3 regions of the Pedococcus sp. P2_D7 genome follow, and region 2 is predicted to be linked to each of the others. Evidence: riboswitches for the same ligand, from Rfam matches in the RefSeq annotation. Region 2 holds a riboswitch; each other region holds the start of a gene.
What was found. A riboswitch is a leader RNA that binds a small molecule or an ion and turns the genes downstream of it on or off. The one in region 2 is predicted to bind S-adenosylmethionine.
Positions count from the first base shown of each region.

Region 1: it holds a riboswitch for S-adenosylmethionine, as region 2 does, so the genes downstream of both, AC1DWJ_RS14505 (aminotransferase class V-fold PLP-dependent enzyme) here and ssuE (NADPH-dependent FMN reductase) in region 2, are expected to answer to the same signal.
Region 3: it holds a riboswitch for S-adenosylmethionine, as region 2 does, so the genes downstream of both, metX (homoserine O-acetyltransferase MetX) here and ssuE (NADPH-dependent FMN reductase) in region 2, are expected to answer to the same signal.

Region 1 covers NZ_JBFUEH010000005.1:438,154-443,702, forward strand. Annotated here, with positions in the region: gene dapA (4-hydroxy-tetrahydrodipicolinate synthase) at 1-218, shown strand, start outside; gene AC1DWJ_RS14500 (ribonuclease J) at 215-1,900, shown strand; gene AC1DWJ_RS14505 (aminotransferase class V-fold PLP-dependent enzyme) at 2,037-3,440, opposite strand; SAM riboswitch class IV at 3,483-3,595, opposite strand; gene AC1DWJ_RS14510 (FtsK/SpoIIIE family DNA translocase) at 3,977-5,549, shown strand, end outside.
Region 2 covers NZ_JBFUEH010000007.1:190,827-196,375, forward strand. Annotated here, with positions in the region: gene AC1DWJ_RS17590 (NADP-dependent oxidoreductase) at 33-959, shown strand; SAM riboswitch class IV at 1,089-1,203, shown strand; gene ssuE (NADPH-dependent FMN reductase) at 1,465-2,040, shown strand; gene AC1DWJ_RS17600 (ABC transporter substrate-binding protein) at 2,040-3,083, shown strand; gene AC1DWJ_RS17605 (ABC transporter ATP-binding protein) at 3,080-3,925, shown strand; gene AC1DWJ_RS17610 (ABC transporter permease) at 3,987-4,847, shown strand; gene AC1DWJ_RS17615 (LLM class flavin-dependent oxidoreductase) at 4,896-5,549, shown strand, end outside.
Region 3 covers NZ_JBFUEH010000008.1:149,998-155,546, forward strand. Annotated here, with positions in the region: gene AC1DWJ_RS18435 (DUF4192 domain-containing protein) at 1-1,132, shown strand, start outside; SAM riboswitch class IV at 1,221-1,331, shown strand; gene metX (homoserine O-acetyltransferase MetX) at 1,349-2,485, shown strand; gene AC1DWJ_RS18445 (universal stress protein) at 2,615-3,016, shown strand; gene AC1DWJ_RS18450 (RNA polymerase sigma factor) at 3,274-4,911, shown strand; gene AC1DWJ_RS18455 (transglutaminase TgpA family protein) at 5,009-5,549, opposite strand, start outside.

The DNA.
Region 1 (5,549 bases), on a different contig from region 2:
ACCGCGGCGACCTCGCCGCCGCCCGCGACATCCACCGACGGCTCGTCCCTGCCGTCGACGCCATCATGAGCACCTCCCAGGGTGCGATCATGGCCAAGGCCGCGCTCGTCGAGCTCGGCGTCATCGACCACGCGACGGTGCGGTTGCCGCTCGTCGAGTCACCACCGGAGCACCTGGACATCCTGCGCGCCGGTCTCAAGGAGTCTGGCCTGCTGTGAGTCATCCCCACCCCGAGCTCAACCTGCCCCGGCCGCTGCCCAAGAACGGCGTGCGCATCATCGCGCTCGGTGGCCTCGGCGAGGTCGGCCGCAACATGGCGGTCATCGAGCACGACGGACAGCTGCTCGTCATCGACTGCGGGGTGCTGTTCCCCGAGGACCACCACCCGGGCGTCGACCTGATCCTGCCCGACTTCGAGTACCTCGAGGACCGCCTGGACGACATCCAGGCGATCGTGCTGACCCACGGCCACGAGGACCACATCGGTGCCGTGCCCTACCTGCTCAAGCTGAAGCGCGACATCCCCGTCGTCGGGTCGATGCTGACGCTGGCCCTCATCGAGGCCAAGCTCAAGGAGCACCGGATCACCCCCTACACCCTCGGGGTCAAGGAGGGGATGCGCGAGAAGCTCGGCGTCTTCGACTGCGAGTTCGTGGCGGTCAACCACTCGATCCCCGACGCGCTCGCGGTGTTCGTGCGGACGCCCGGCGGCACGATCCTGCACACCGGTGACTTCAAGATGGACCAGCTGCCGCTGGACAACCGCCTCACCGACCTGCGCGCCTTCGCCCGGCTGGGGGAGGAGGGCGTCGACCTCTTCATGACCGACTCGACCAACGCCGAGGTCCCGGGGTTCACGACGCCGGAGAAGGACATCGCGCCGGCCATCGACAAGGTCTTCCGCGACGCCGAGCGCCGGATCATCGTGGCGTGCTTCTCCTCGCACGTGCACCGGGTCCAGCAGGTGCTCAACGCCGCGGAGCAGGCCGGCCGCAAGGTCGCCATGGTGGGTCGCTCGATGGTCCGCAACATGGGGATCGCGGCCGAGCTGGGCTACCTCCACGTGCCCGACGGCGTGCTCGTCGACGTCAAGAAGCTCGATAACTTCCCCGACGACCAGGTGGTCCTCATCTGCACCGGCTCGCAGGGTGAGCCGATGGCAGCCCTGTCCCGGATGGCCAACCGCGACCACCGCATCGACGTCGGCGAGGGCGACACGGTGCTGATGGCCTCGTCCCTCATCCCCGGCAACGAGAACGCCGTCTACCGCATCATCAACGGCCTCATGCGGCTCGGCGTCAACGTCGTGCACAAGGGCAACGCCAAGGTGCACGTCTCGGGTCACGCCAGCGCCGGCGAGCTCCTCTACTGCTACAACATCGTCAAGCCCCGCAACGTCATGCCGGTGCACGGCGAGTGGCGCCACCTCGTGGCCAACGCCGAGCTCGCCGTCCAGACCGGTGTGCCGCGTGAGCAGGTCGTGCTGGCCGAGGACGGCGTGGTCGTCGACCTGGTCGACGGCGTCGCCCGCATCGTCGGTGCCGTGCCGTGCGGCTACGTCTACGTGGACGGGTCGTCGGTCGGCGAGTTCGACGAGGCGCTGCTCAAGGACCGCCGCATCCTGCGTGACGAGGGCTTCATCTCGGTCATCGTCGTGATCGACGCCGCGACCGGCAAGATCGCGGCGGGCCCCGAGATCCAGGCCCGCGGGTTCGCCGAGGACGACGAGATCTTCAGCCAGGTGCGCCCCAAGATCGAGCAGGCGCTGGCGGAGGCCACCGGAAACGGGGTCACCGACTCCCACCAGCTCGAGCAGGTCATGCGCCGGGCCATCGGCGGCTGGGTGGGCGGCAAGATCCGTCGCCGCCCGATGATCATCCCGGTCGTCATCCAGGCCTGACCTGTGCTGGGTCCGCCCGACAAGGTTGCGCTCCACCCGAGAACCGTTCCCGGGTGAAGCGCCCCTTTATCGGGTAACCCGATAAAGGGGTGGCGGGTGGGGTGCGAGCTGTCGGCCGGGGTATGCCGCGGGTCGGCTACCAGGGGCGGGCGACGTCCAGGGCGCGCGGGTCGTTGACCGGCGCCCAGCCCTGCGGACCCTCGACGTACTCGGCCCGCGGGCCGTGCTCGGCGAGCTCGGCCACGGCGGCGAGCAGCCGGTCGACGTGCTCGGCCGTCGTGGCCAGCCCGACACTGGCGCGGACCGCGGTCGTCGACGCCGCGGCATACGGGTCGTCGAGCAGGGCGTCGACGCACAGGTGCGCGCAGAACTTGCCGTCCCGGACGCCGATCCCGTGCTCGGCCGACAGGGCGGCGGAGACGAGCGAGGACTCCACGCCGTCGACGGTGAAGGTCGCGACGGCCACGCGCTCGTGGTCGGGGCTGAAGAGGGAGTAGGTCTCGACGCCGTCGATGGCGGCCAGGCCGTCGAGCAGCCGGCGCCCGAGGGCCGCCTCGTGGGCCTCGATCGCCTCGGCGTGGGAGCGCAGGCTGTGGCAGGCCGCGGCGAGGGCGACGGCGCCGATGACGTTCGGGCTGCCGGCCTCGTGGCGGGCCGCGCCGTCCTGCCACACGACCCCGCGGGTGGTGACTGCCTTGGTGGCCCCGCCCCCGGCGAGGTACGGCGCGGCCGCGTCGAGCCAGTCGACCCGTCCGGCCAGCACCCCGGCGCCGAACGGCGCGTAGAGCTTGTGACCCGACAGCACCACGTAGTCGACCCCGAGGTCGTCGAGGTCGACCGGGCGGTGCGGTGCGTACTGCGCTGCGTCGAGGACGACGCGGGCACCGCCCCGACGCGCGATCGCCGCGAGCTCGCGGATCGGCCAGATCTCGCCGGTGACGTTGGAGGCGCCGGCGAGCACGACCAGCTTGTGGCGGCCCGGGTGCTCACGCAGCGCCGTCCGCAGCAGCACCGCGGCGTCACCGACGCTGCCGGGCACCGGGAGGCGGTGGGTCCGACGGGGTGACCACGGCAGGAGGGCCGCGTGGTGCTCGGTCTCGAAGACGAACACCTGGGTGTCGCGGGGGAGGCAACGGGCCAGCAGGTTGAAGGAGTCGGTGCTGTTGCGGGTGAAGACGACCTCGTCGCCCTCGCGCGCCCCGACGAACGCGCGCACCTCGGCCCGGGCCTGCTCGTACCAGGAGGAGGTCACGCGGGAGGCCCAGCCGTTGCCGCGGTGCACCGAGGAGTACGTGCGCAGCGCGCTGTCGACGGCGGCCTTGACGCTCACCAGGGCCGGGGTCGAGGCGGCGTGGTCGAAGTTGGCGTAGTCGACCGTGCCCTCGAGGGTCGGCACGGGCAGCGACTCGGAGACCACGGCAGGAAGCGGTCCGACCTCGCCCCAGGTGTGCGCGTCCGGGACGGGGCGCAGGTGGGTGCGGGCGTGGGCGAGGGGCGCGCTCCGGCGGAAGGCGGGTGGGGGGGTGCTCGCGATCGACATGGGGAGTGCTCCTGGTCCGGGTGGGACCCGAACGTGCTCCCGGGTCCGCGCTTGCCGGCTGCGGGTGCAGACGGCCCGGTCGTCACCCGGAGCACCCCACCGCGGAGGAGGGTTGCTGGTCAGCAAGCCGGGGCTTCGCGCTGACACTCATGACCTGGTGTCGAGAGTAGGGCGTCGAGCACGGGGCGATCCAGCCCGTGGGCGGAGCTTCCCGTCATCTGAGACGTGGACCGCGAGGACTCGAGGGGTCTGCGACGTGGCCTGGCGGGGGGTCGGCAGAGCCGGGTCCCGCGACCGGTTCCCCCTCGATGCGCGCCTGCGCCGACGACCACTGCTGGTCGTCGGCGCAGGCCCCGCCAGACGCAAGGCCGAGCGTGTCACCTGGGGTCGCCTCTTGGTAAGGGGAAAGGGGCTCGGGCGACCCAATCGCGACCAGATGTCGACCGTTCGGATGAGGGACGGTGGGGGCAGATTGCCCCCCGGTGATACGCGTGTGACGCGTGTTTCCGGTGTGACCTTCGCGTAGCCTGCGGAGCATGGCGACACGTCCGTCCACCTCAGCACGATCAGCAGCAGGGTCGCGCTCGTCCGGGAGCCGGGGCACCGCAACACGCCCCGCCAACCGCAAGAGCAGCACACCCCGCAAGACCTCCGCCCGTGGCAAGACCAAGGGGGGAGGGCTGCCGCTGCCCCTTCGCGCGGTCCGGGGCACCTGGATGGGCATGGCGCACGTGGCCGGTGGCGCCGTGCGCCGGGTCGGCACCAGCGCCCGTGAGCTCGAGCCCGAGCACCGCCGTGACGGGCTCGGCTTCTTCCTCATCGGACTGTCGATCCTCGTGGCCGCCCGTGAGTGGTGGGCCTTCGACGGCGCCCTCGGTGACATCGTGCACGCCGTCGTCGCAGGCACCTTCGGAGTCGTGGCGTATGCCGTGCCACTCGCCCTGCTCTTCCTGGGCATCCGCTTCCTGCGCGCGCCGCAGGAGGACTCGGCCAACTCCCGCATCGGGGTGGGCCTGGGTGCCCTCGCGTTCGCGGCCTCCGGGTTGGCCCACGTCGCCGCGGGCATCCCGACCCCACCCCAGGGCGCCGAGGGCATGCGGGACGGTGGCGGGATCATCGGGTTCCTGGCCTCGAGCCCGCTCGAGGCCGCGGTGTCGGTCTACGGCACCGTGCCGATCCTGCTGATGCTGGGCTTCTTCGGCCTGCTGGTGATGACCGCGACCCCGGTGCACATGATCCCCACGCGCCTCTCCGACCTGCGCGACCACCTGCTCCACCGTGGCCACCCCGACGACGGCGCCGCGGCGCCCCTGGAGGTCGCCGAGGAGAAGCCGAAGCGTCGTCGCCGGGTCATCGACCCGGAGGGTCCGCTCGAGGGTGACGAGGCGTTCGAGCAGGCCGCCCTGGTGGCCCCCGACGGACGCCGGTTCCGTCCCGGCGAGAAGCGCCCCACCACTCCGGGAGTCCTTGCCCCGGAGTCGAGCACTGCAGCGAAGAGCCCCGTGATCGAGGTCAAGGCCGCCCTCGAGGCGCCGCCCACGACGCCGCTCCCGCAGCGTGTCGAGCAGCTCGCCCTCGCCGGCGACATCACCTACACGTTGCCCGACAACGCGATCCTCGAGCCCGGCTCGCCCCACAAGACCCGCAGCGCCGCCAACGACCGCGTCGTCGAGTCGCTCACCCAGGTCCTCGAGCAGTTCGACATCGACGCCCAGGTCACGGGCTTCAGCCGCGGCCCGACGGTCACCCGCTACGAGGTCGAGCTCGGCCGCGGCACGAAGGTGGAGCGCGTCACCGCGCTGTCCAAGAACATCGCGTATGCCGTCGCGTCGGCAGACGTGCGCATCCTCTCGCCGATCCCGGGCAAGTCCGCGATCGGCATCGAGATCCCCAACGCCGACCGCGAGAAGGTGAGCCTCGGCGACGTCCTGCGCAGCCAGGCCGCGCGCGGCAACGAGCACCCGATGGTCATGGGGGTGGGCAAGGACGTCGAGGGTGGCTACGTCATCGCCAACCTCGCCAAGATGCCCCACCTGCTGGTCGCGGGCGCCACCGGCGCCGGCAAGTCGAGCTTCGTGAACTCGATGATCACCTCGATCCTCATGCGGG
Region 2 (5,549 bases):
ATAGCCGCGTGTGCAACGAAGTTGCGCTGGGCATGAAGGCAATCACCTACGCCGGGTACGGCGACCCCGACACCCTCCAGCTCACCGATGTGGCCGACCCCAAGGTCGGTCCGGGTGAGGTGCTGATCCGCGTCCGCAGCGCGAGTGTGAACCCCGTTGACTGGAAGGTGGCCAAGGGCTACCTCGACGGACTGATGGTGGTGGGCTTCCCCGCGATCCCGGGCTGGGACGTCGCCGGAGTGGTCGAGGCCGTCGGTCTCGACACCCCCGAGTGGTCGGTCGGCGACGAGGTGATCGCCTACGCCCGCAAGGACTGGGTGCAGGGCGGCACGTTCGCCGAGCTCGTCACCGCACCCGTGCGCACCGTCGCTCGCAAGCCGAAATCGCTGGACTGGCACCAGGCCGCCGGCCTCCCGCTCGCCGGCCTCACGGCATACCAGCTGCTGGCGCGGTTGGGCCTCAAGGAAGGCGAGACCGTGCTGGTCCACGCCGCCGCCGGCGGCGTCGGGCTCCTCGCCGTGCAGATCGCCCGTGCGCTCGGCGCGCGCGTGATCGGCACCGCCTCCGAGGGCAACCACGAGTTCTTGCGCGGGCTGGGTGTCGAGCCGGTGTCGTATGCCGAGGGGCTGGCCGAGCGCGTGCGCGAGCTCGCGCCCGACGGCGTCGACGTCGTGGCCGACTTCGTCGGTGGCGTGCTGGAGACCACTCGCGCGGTCCTCAAGGACGGTGGCCGACACGGGTCCATCGCCGACGGGACGGTGGCCGAGGCCGGTGGCATCTCTGCCTGGGTGCGTCCCAACGCGGAGGACCTGACCGCTCTGGGCGACCTCGCCGACGACGGCAAGCTGACCGTGCCCGTGGCGGAGGTGTTCCAGCTGGCCGACGCGACCAAGGCGTTCGAGCTGAGCCAGACCGGTCACGTGCGCGGCAAGATCGCCATCGAGGTCAGCACCGACTGAGCTCAGCGAGGCCTGAAAAGGGCGTCCACGCACGGGATTTCGTGCGTGGGCGCCCTTCTCCGTCCCAACATGCGAGAGCAATATCCTACTTATTTGATAGGTAATAGGCGAAGGGCTACGTTCATCCCAGGTCACGAGTTCCAGCGCACAGCCCCGGCTTGCTGGACGGCAACCCTCCCACTCGCGGCGGGGTGCTCCGGGTGAGGACCTGGCGACAGTCGCACGACTGTCGCAAGCGCGAGGCTCTCGGGCCTCCACGAGGACGGAAACCCATGAAGGACAACGGATCCAGGCACCGAGCCGATCGCTCGTGCCACCGTGTCCTGCGCAGGCACGTCGACCTGCTCAGGGTCTCCAGCGCGCTCTGTCACCGCTAACGCGCTAGCTCCGCTCGTCTGTCCGCCGTCACATCCTGACGACGGTCCCTGACGAATCCCCTTCTCCCACGACGGTTCTGCCCCCTGTGGCGGACCCGGTGATGCCCCATGCCCGAAAGGACTTTCCCATGGCTGTCATAGCCACCATCTCCAGCAGTCCCAACCGAACGTCCAAGACCGATGCCGTCCTCGCTGACATCGCCCGCCAGCTGCAGCGAGCCGGCCACGTCGTGGTCCCAGTCGTCCTGCGTGACCTGCCTGCCGAGCCGCTCCTTCGCGGCAACGCCCACGACCCTGACATCGCCCGGGCAGTCGCGGCCCTCGAGGCCGCCGACGCAGTCGTGGTCTCGACCCCGGTCTACAAGGCGGCCTACGGTGGTCTGCTCAAGACCTTCCTCGACCTCCTCCCGCAGTTCGCCCTGCGCGGCAAGGTCGTCCTGCCCGTGGCGACCGGCGGCACCCCGGCTCATGTGCTCGTCGTCGACTACGCCCTGCGCCCGGTGCTGGCCAGCCTCGCTCCGAGCAGCATCACCCCCGGCTGGTTTGTCCTCGCGGACCACATCACCTTGGTGGAGGGCGGAGAGGTGCTCATCGACGAGGTGGCCCACCGTCCTCTTCGCGAGGTGACCGCCGTCTTCCTCGACACGGTCGCGGGCCGTTCGCTCGTGGCCGCGGGTGCCGAGCCGCGTGAGGCGGTGGCCTGATGCGCGCCACGACTCGTCCATCACGGCGTCGTCCCCTCGTGGCGGCGGTATCCACGCTGCTCCCCCTCGGCCTCGTCGGCGGTTGCGCCCTCCCCTCGAGCGAGGCCAGCACGGACGTCAAGGGGCCGGTGACGATCCGCTACCAGGGCTCGGCCAACCTGGTCGGGCTGCCGGAGCTCGCGGCCGACCTCGGGTACTTCCCGACGGTGAAGCTCAAGTGGGTCGGCAACACGACCAGCGGTCCCCAGGACATCCAGTCGGCGGCCACCGGCCAGACCGACGTGGGCGGCGCCTTCTCCGGTGCGGTGGTCAAGCTGATCAAGGCCGGTGCGCCGGTCAAGGCAGTCGTCAACTACTACGGCGAGGACGCCAAGTCCTTCAACGGCTTCTACGTCAAGGAGGACAGCCCGATCCGGACCCCGCGGGACCTGATCGGCAAGAAGATCGCGGTCAACACCCTCGGCGCGCACGCCGAGGCCGTGATCGACACGTACCTCAAGAAGAACGGGCTGACGCCACAGGAGATCGACCGCGTCCAGCTCGTGCCGCTGCCGCCGAACGACACCGAGCTGGCCGTCCGTCGCGGGCAGGTCGACGTGGGCACGCTCTCCGGGGTGCTCCAGGACCACGCCATCGCCACGGGTGGGCTGCGCTCGCTCTTCAGCGACTACGCCCTCTTCGGCGCCTTCAACGGCGGGCAGTACGTGCTGCGTGACGACTTCATCGCGAAGAACCCCGCCGCTGCCAAGGAGTTCGTCACTGGGGTCGCGAAGGCCATCGAGTGGGAGCGCACCACCCCTCGCGCGGAGGTCATCGCCCGGTTCACGAGCATCATCGAGAAGCGCGGCCGCAACGAGAAGACCGACAACCTCAAGTACTGGAAGAGCGTCGGGATCCCCAGCACGGGCGGCGTGATCACCGACGAGGACTTCACCCGGTGGGAGCCGTGGCTGGTCGACAGCGGCATCATCACGAAGGGCGAGCTCCAGCCGAGCAAGCTCTACACCAACGAGTTCAACCAGCTCGCCCAGGACGCATCATGAGCGCGCACATCGAGCTCAAGGGGGTGACCAAGGAGTTTGCGCTGCGGCCCACCCGCGAGCAGCCGCGGGCGCGCACCCTGATGGCGCTCGAGGACGTGTCGCTGGACGTGCCGCGCGGTGAGTTCCTGACCCTGGTCGGCCCCAGCGGGTCGGGCAAGACCACCCTGCTGGACCTCCTCGGAGGGCTCAGTCGACCGACACGTGGGAGCGTCCTCGTCGAGGGACGCGAGGTGACCGGCCCGGGGCTCGACCGCGGGATCGTCTTCCAGCAGTACGCGCTCTTCCCCTGGCGCACCACCCTGGCCAACGTCACCTTCGCTCTCGAGCAGCAGGGGCTCGGCCGACGTGAGCGCATCGAGCGTGCGAGGGAGAACCTCGCTCTGGTCGGCCTGGAGGGCTTCGAGGACCGCTATCCCCACGAGCTGTCGGGAGGGATGAAGCAGCGGGTGGCGATCGCCCGCAGCCTCGCCTACCAGCCCGGCATCCTGCTCATGGACGAGCCGTTCGCAGCCCTGGACGCGCAGACCCGCGAGCAGCTGCAGGACGAGCTCGTGCGGATCTGGCGGGCCACCGGCACCACGGTCGTCTTCATCACGCACGGCATCGAGGAGGCGGTCTACCTCGGCCAGCGCGTCGCGGTGCTGAGCTCGCGTCCCGGCCGGCTCAAGGCGCTCGTCGACATCGACCTCGGCGACCGGGAGTCCACGACGGACCTACGCTCCGACCCCCGCTTCGTCCACTACCGGCACGAGGTCTGGACGCTCCTGCACGACGAGGTTCGGAGGGCCCAGGACGCCGGGCACCTCAAGATCCAGCCCGATGGCACAGAGAAGGCAGCCTGATGAACATCACCCCACAAAGTTCTTCGCTCCTGCGTCGCTCCGATACTTCGCGGGGACCCCGATGAGCACTGCGACCCTCGAGGCCCCATCCGCGGTGACGGTCGTCACGCCGACCGCGTCCACGCGGCATACGAGGGGGCATGGCCTGGCGCGCAGCGTCGGCAGGCTCACCCGGCGATCGGCGGCCGTGGTCCTCTTCCTGCTGCTGTGGGAGTACGGCACCCAGTACCTGCTCGACCCCGCGCGCAGGGTCTTCCTGCCACCCCTCCACGAGGTCCTGCAGGCCTGGTGGGGTCTGGCCGAGAGCGGGCAGCTCCAGCAGCACGTGGCGGCCAGCCTGACCCGGTCGGCGGTGGGGTTCAGCCTCGCCGTGGTGTCGGGGATCGCCCTCGGGCTGGTGGTGGCCTGGTACGACGGCCTGCGGGAGTTCCTCACCCCGCTGCTCGAGGCGTTCCGCAACACCGCGGCGCTCGCCCTCCTGCCGGTCTTCGTCCTGCTCCTCGGAATCGGCGAGACCAGCAAGATCTCGATCGTCGCCTACGCCAGCTTCTTCCCGGTGCTGCTCAACACCATCGCCGGGGTGCGGACTGTCGACCCGCTGCTGGTGAGGGCGGCCCGGTCGCTCGGCCTGGGCAGCCTCGCGCTGTTCCAGAAGGTCGTGCTGCCTTCGGCGGTGCCGACGATCTTCACGGGCGTGCGGATGGCCGGCACGTCGTCGATCCTCGTGCTCATCGCCGCCGAGATGGTCGGCGCCAAGGCCGGGCTCGGCTACCTCATCGTCAACGCACAGAGCAGCTTCCAGATCCCGGACATGTACGCCGGAATCCTCACCGTCTCGCTGTTCGGCCTCCTCGTGAACACGGTCCTGGTGCGGCTGGAGCGGCACTTCTCCCGGTGGCGCGTCGCGGCCGCTGCTCGCTGAGGCCGGCAGCCACCCCCACTCGAAACTCCCTGAAAGGTGACCAGATCCATGTCTCCGACCCCCGGGGCCCGCCCCCGACGAGAGCTCCACCTCAACGCATTCATCATGTCCACCGGACACCACGAGGCGGCCTGGCGCCACCCCGACGTCGAGCCGGCCAGGGCGCTGACCCTCCAGCACTACGTCGACATCGCACGGACCGCCGAGCGGGGACGCCTCGACTCGGTGTTCTTCGCCGACAGCGTCGCGCTGCACGGCAAGGTGCGGCACAACACGCACAGCGCCTTCGAGCCGTTGACGCTGCTGGCGGCGCTCGCGGCGTCGACCAGCCACGTCGGCCTGATCGCGACGGCCTCGACGACCTACAACCACCCCTACACGTTGGCGCGGGCGTTCGCCTCGCTCGACCACCTCAGCGGTGGCCGGGCGGGGTGGAACATCGTCACCAGCGCCGGTCAGGACGAGGCGCGAAACTTCGGCCTGACCGACCGTCCCGACCACGAGGCGAGGTATGCCCGGGCCACCGAGTTCGTGCAGCTGGCCCAGGCCCTCTGGGACTCCTTCGACGACGAGGCAGTGGTTGCGGACAAGGCTGCCGGGATCTACGCCGACACCGACCTGATCACCCCGGTCGACCACCGGGGCGAGCACTACGAGGTGCGGGGCCCGCTCAACATCCGCAGGCCGGTCCAGGGCTACCCG
Region 3 (5,549 bases), on a different contig from region 2:
CGTCCTGCCCTACCAGCTCGGCTACCACCCCGAGGACTCGCTGGTCGTGGTCGCGCTGCGCGACCGGGCGGTCGTCCTGGTCGAGCGGGTCGACCTGCCCACCGCCACCGAGGCCCACGAGGCGTCCCGGGTGCTGATCCCGCCCCTGCTGCGCGAGGAGCCCGACGCGGTCCTGCTCGTCGCCTACGAGACGCGCAGGGGTGCAGGCCGGCCGGGGCTCGACACGGTCCGCGGTCACCTGGTCCGGGCCGGGGTGGAGGTGCTCGACCGGATGGTGGTGCGCGACGGCAGGTGGTTCGCGGTCGACTGCGTCGAAGGGTGCTGTCCCGCAGCCGGTTCGCCGATCCCCACGCCGGCCGACACGCCGGCGGTGGCGGAGTTCGTCGGGATCGGCGTCTCACCCCTGCCCGGTCGGGGAGCGCTCGCGGCACTCGTGGCTGCCGACCCGGCGCGCACCGCCCCCGTGGCGGCTGCCCTGGCCGAACGCGCCGCCCGGGCCGAACGCGCCGCCCGGGCCGAGAGCGCAGGCAGGGCCGAGCGCACCGCCGGGGAGGAGCGCACCGGCAGGGCCGAGCGCACCGCCAGGAAGGAGCGCACCGGCACGGGTGGTCTGGGGCGGGCGGCCCACCGGTTCGAGGCGTTGTCGGTCTGGGCCGTTGCGCTGGGGCTCACGGGCGCAGGGGATGACGAGCCGATCGTCGAGACGTTGCGTCCCGACCAGGTCGCGCTGCTCGTCGACAGCCTCCGGGACCTCGGGCTCCGCGACGGACTGGTGGCCTGGCTATGCCCGGGATCCCTGCCCCGGGACTGCCTGTCGCCCGACGTCGTGGACGCCGTCCACACCTGCCTGCCCCGCCCCGGTCACGACGAGACGCTGGCCGGGAGGCGACATCTGGTCCGGCTGCAGCACCTGGTCAGGGCCGTGCCCGACGAGCACGCCGCCGCCGCTCTGACGGTGCTGGCCAACCTCGCGTGGTGGCTCGGCGACGGCGCCTTCGCGAGGACCTGTCTGGAGCGTGCCCTGGGGGCCTCGCCCGGCTACCGGCTGGCCCTGCTGCTCGAGCGGATGCTCGATCTCGGGGTTCGTCCGGGCCGCGGGGCGGGACCTCGGGAGGACGCGTGGGCGGGGTGAGCGACCGAGCCGTGGTGGACGACGGCGACCACGTCCACGCAGCGGACGCAGCGGACAGGGGAAGGACCGACTCGTATGATGAGCGGCAGGTTATGAGTCCCAGCGCCAAGCCCCGGCTTGCTGGGCGGCAACCCTCCTCGCGGTGGGGTGCCCCGGGTGAAGACCCGGCCGACCCTCACCTGGGCGGCAAGCGCGAGCGCCACAGGAGCAGTTTCGATGACCACGACCTCCCCACCACGGGCCACTTCCGGGGCTTGGCGGGACGGCGACCCGGTCGGTCGCCGCCAGTTCGTCGACCTCGGCGCCGTCGAGCTCGAGCGCGGAGGGGTGCTGCCCGCGGTCCGGGTGGCCTACGAGACCTGGGGCGAGCTGAACGCCGCCGGCGACAACGCGGTGCTCGTGGAACACGCACTGACCGGAGACAGCCATGTCGACGGGCCGACCGGGCCCGGTCACCCGACGCCCGGGTGGTGGGACGGCCTCGTCGGGCCGGGCAAGCCGCTCGACTCCGACCGCTACTTCGTCGTGGCCGCCAACGTGCTGGGTGGTTGCCAGGGCAGCACCGGGCCCTCGAGCCCCGCGCCCGACGGCAGGCCGTGGGCTAGCCGGTTCCCGTTCATCACGGTGCGCGACCAGGTGCAGACCGAGGCCCTGCTCGCCGACGCCCTCGGAGTCGACCGCTGGCACACCGTGCTCGGTGGCTCGATGGGTGGCATGCGGGCGATCGAGTGGGCGGTCACGCACCCCGACCGGATCGGCACGGCGATCGTGCTGGCCAGCACGGCATACGCCACCGCGGAGCAGATCGGCTGGTGCCAGGCGCAGCTGCTGGCCATCCGCTCCGACGCGCACTTCCACGGCGGTGACTACTACGAGCGCGGCACCGGACCCGAGACCGGGCTGGGGATCGCGCGGCGGATCGCGCACGTCACCTACCGCAGCGAGCTCGAGCTGCACGAGCGCTTCGGTCGCGAGCCGCAGCAGTCCGAGGACCCGTTGGGTGGCCGCGGTCGGTATGCCGTCGAGTCCTACCTCGACCACCATGCCGGGAAGCTGGCCGGGCGCTTCGACGCGAACTCCTACGTGGTCCTCACCGAGGCGATGAACTCGCACGACGTGGGTCGCGGGCGTGGGGGAGTGGCGGCAGCGCTCGAGCGGGTCACCGCCGACCTCGTGGTGGTGGCCGTCGACTCGGACCGGCTCTACCCCCCGAGGCTGTCGCACGAGCTCGCCGACGCGGTCCCCGGGACGGCGCTCCACACGGTCCACTCCGACTACGGCCACGACGGGTTCCTCATCGAGATCGAGCAGGTCGGCGCGATCGTGGCGAAGGTGCTGGCTGCGCCTGCCTGACCGGGGGATTTCCGGTACGGTCGGCGCAGCGGCTGCGGCCGCACGGGCACCATGGTCGGAGCAACGAGGCTCCGGTCAATACCGCCCCGGCCAACCCTGGGCCGATGAACAGACCGTAGGAGGTCCCCCGTGGCCATCGTTGTGGGATATGTCCCGACGAAGGAAGGGCGTGCGGCCCTGCGTCGCGCTGCTGACGAGTCCCTGCTTCGCAAGTCGAAGCTCATCGTCATCAACTCCCAGCGTGGTGGGCGCGACTTCGACGGTGAGGAGGCCAACCGCTTCGAGACCGAGCTCAGGCGCATCCAGGGCGAGCTCGACGAGGAGGGTCTGGAGCACGAGGTGCGTCAGCTGGTGCGGGGCAACGAGCCGGCCGAGGACCTCATCGCGGTGGCCGAGGAGGAGAACGCCGACTTCATCGTCATCGGGCTGCGTCGTCGCACCCCGGTCGGCAAGCTGATCCTGGGCTCGAACGCCCAGCGCATCCTGCTCGACGCCTCCTGCCCGGTGCTGGCCGTCAAGGCTGACGCCTGACCGAGCAGCCCGATCGACCTGCTGCGGCCGTCGGCGACCGGTGTCGCCGCGACGTTCGGCGCCATCCGTGACGCCGATGCGGGTTCTGGGGGCATCTCGTTTTACAATGTCATCAACGAGGTCTCGACGGGTCAGCCCGAGCGGTCTCCGCAATACTTCCACTCCCGCCGTTGTTGTCACAGACATCCCCTCAAAGCATGGCTGTGATGACGTGCGCCGTGCCGCGAGTCCGCGACGAAAGGTAGTCCGTGTCGCCTGTGTCCAAGAAGGCTGCGAGCCCCGCACCGTCTCTCCCCCAGGAGTTCTCCCACCCCGCGCTGCAGAAGCTGCTCAAGCAGGGCCGTACCAACGGCTCCGTCGACAGCGCGCAGCTGCGTGACGCCCTCGAGGGGGCCGAGATCGCACCGAAGAGGATGAAGGCTGTGCTGCGTTCGCTGGACGAGCAGGGGATCCACGTGACCCTCGACTCGGCGACCGCCTCGCGTGCGGTGGCTGCCACCAGCACCCGCAAGAAGACGGCCACCGCGCCGGCCAAGAAGGCTGCGCCGAAGACCGCCGCGACCAAGACCGCGACCAAGGTCGAGGCCAAGGCCGACGAGTTGGCCCCGGCCAAGGCGACCGCGGCCAAGACGACCACGAAGGCGGCGAAGGCGGCCCCGGCCAAGGCGACCACGACGAAGAAGGCAGCCGCCGCCGCCGCAGGCGAGTCCGCACCGGCCGCCAGGAAGACGGCCACCAAGACCGCGGCGAAGACCGCCACCAAGGCGGCCGCCAAGGGCGCCGCAGACGACGCCACCCCCGCGGCTGGTGACGACGAGGTCGTGGAGGCCGAGCCCACCGAGGTGGTCGAGTCCGAGCTCGAGGACGTCGTCGTCGAGGACGAGACGGACGACGACAAGAAGGACGAGGAGTCCGAGGGCGCCGGCTTCGTCCTGCGCGACGACGACGAGGACGACGCTCCCGTGCAGCAGGTCGTCACCGCCGGCGCCACCGCCGACCCGGTCAAGGACTACCTCAAGCAGATCGGCAAGGTCGCCCTCCTCAACGCCGAGCAGGAGGTCGAGCTCGCCAAGCGCATCGAGGCCGGCCTGTTCGCCGAGGAGCGGCTCAACTCGGGCGACAAGATCGAGATGAAGCTCAAGCGCGAGCTCTGGTGGATCGCCCAGGACGGCAAGAAGGCCAAGAACCACCTGCTCGAGGCCAACCTGCGTCTCGTGGTCTCGCTGGCCAAGCGCTACACCGGCCGCGGCATGCTCTTCCTCGACCTGATCCAGGAGGGCAACCTCGGTCTGATCCGTGCGGTCGAGAAGTTCGACTACACCAAGGGCTACAAGTTCTCGACCTACGCGACGTGGTGGATCCGCCAGGCGATTACCCGCGCGATGGCCGACCAGGCCCGCACCATCCGCATCCCCGTGCACATGGTCGAGGTCATCAACAAGCTGGCCCGCGTGCAGCGCCAGATGCTCCAGGACCTCGGGCGCGAGCCCACCCCGGAGGAGCTCGCCAAGGAGCTCGACATGACCCCGGAGAAGGTCGTGGAGGTCCAGAAGTACGGTCGCGAGCCGATCTCCCTGCACACGCCCCTGGGTGAGGACGGCGACAGCGAGTTCGGTGACCTCATCGAGGACTCCGAGGCCGTCGTGCCCGCCGACGCGGTCAGCTTCACGCTGCTGCAGGAGCAGCTGCACTCGGTGCTCGACACGCTCTCCGAGCGTGAGGCCGGCGTGGTCTCGATGCGCTTCGGCCTGACCGACGGCCAGCCGAAGACGCTCGACGAGATCGGCAAGGTCTACGGCGTGACCCGTGAGCGGATCCGCCAGATCGAGTCCAAGACGATGAGCAAGCTGCGCCACCCGAGCCGCAGCCAGGTCCTGCGCGACTACCTGGACTGACGAGGCTGGACCGAGAGCAGAGCAGTACGCACGAAGGGCCCCCGAGAGTCTCGGGGGCCCTTCGCCGTGTGCCGGGGTCCGGTATGCCGCGTCGCGGCTACGCGCGGTAGTCGCGGCGCGCGTCGCGCCAGTCCTGGAACCGGTCGAGCGGGCGCCGCACCACGCGAGCCACGGCCGCGCGGCGGTCGCGCCACTCGAGCAGACCCTCGGTCGGCCACCAGGCGGCGCGCAGCCGGTCCTTGCGCCGCCGCACGCCGGAGACGGCCTTGACGACGGTCTGCGTGTCCGTGCGGATGTCGGTGACGGTCGACCCGGGAGGTGCGTAGCGCGAGGTCTCCACCCCGGACACGACGCGGCGCAGCGCCTCGGTCTGGTCACCCTCGAGGTATGCCTCCCGCTGGTAGAACCGGCCGGCCTGACGTGGGGTGCTGCCTCGTGGCGGGATGACGCCGAGGTCGCCGATCCGCTCGGTCATCGCCTGCCACTCGATCTCGACCCGGGTCGACTCGTCCGGCGCGTGCCGCAGCCTGCGCCGGAACCGGCTCCGGGCGGCGAGCGGTACAGCCAGCGACCCGAAGAGGCCCATGACGATCCCCAGCAGGATCCACAGCACGAGGCTGCGGGTCTGGGGGCCGAAC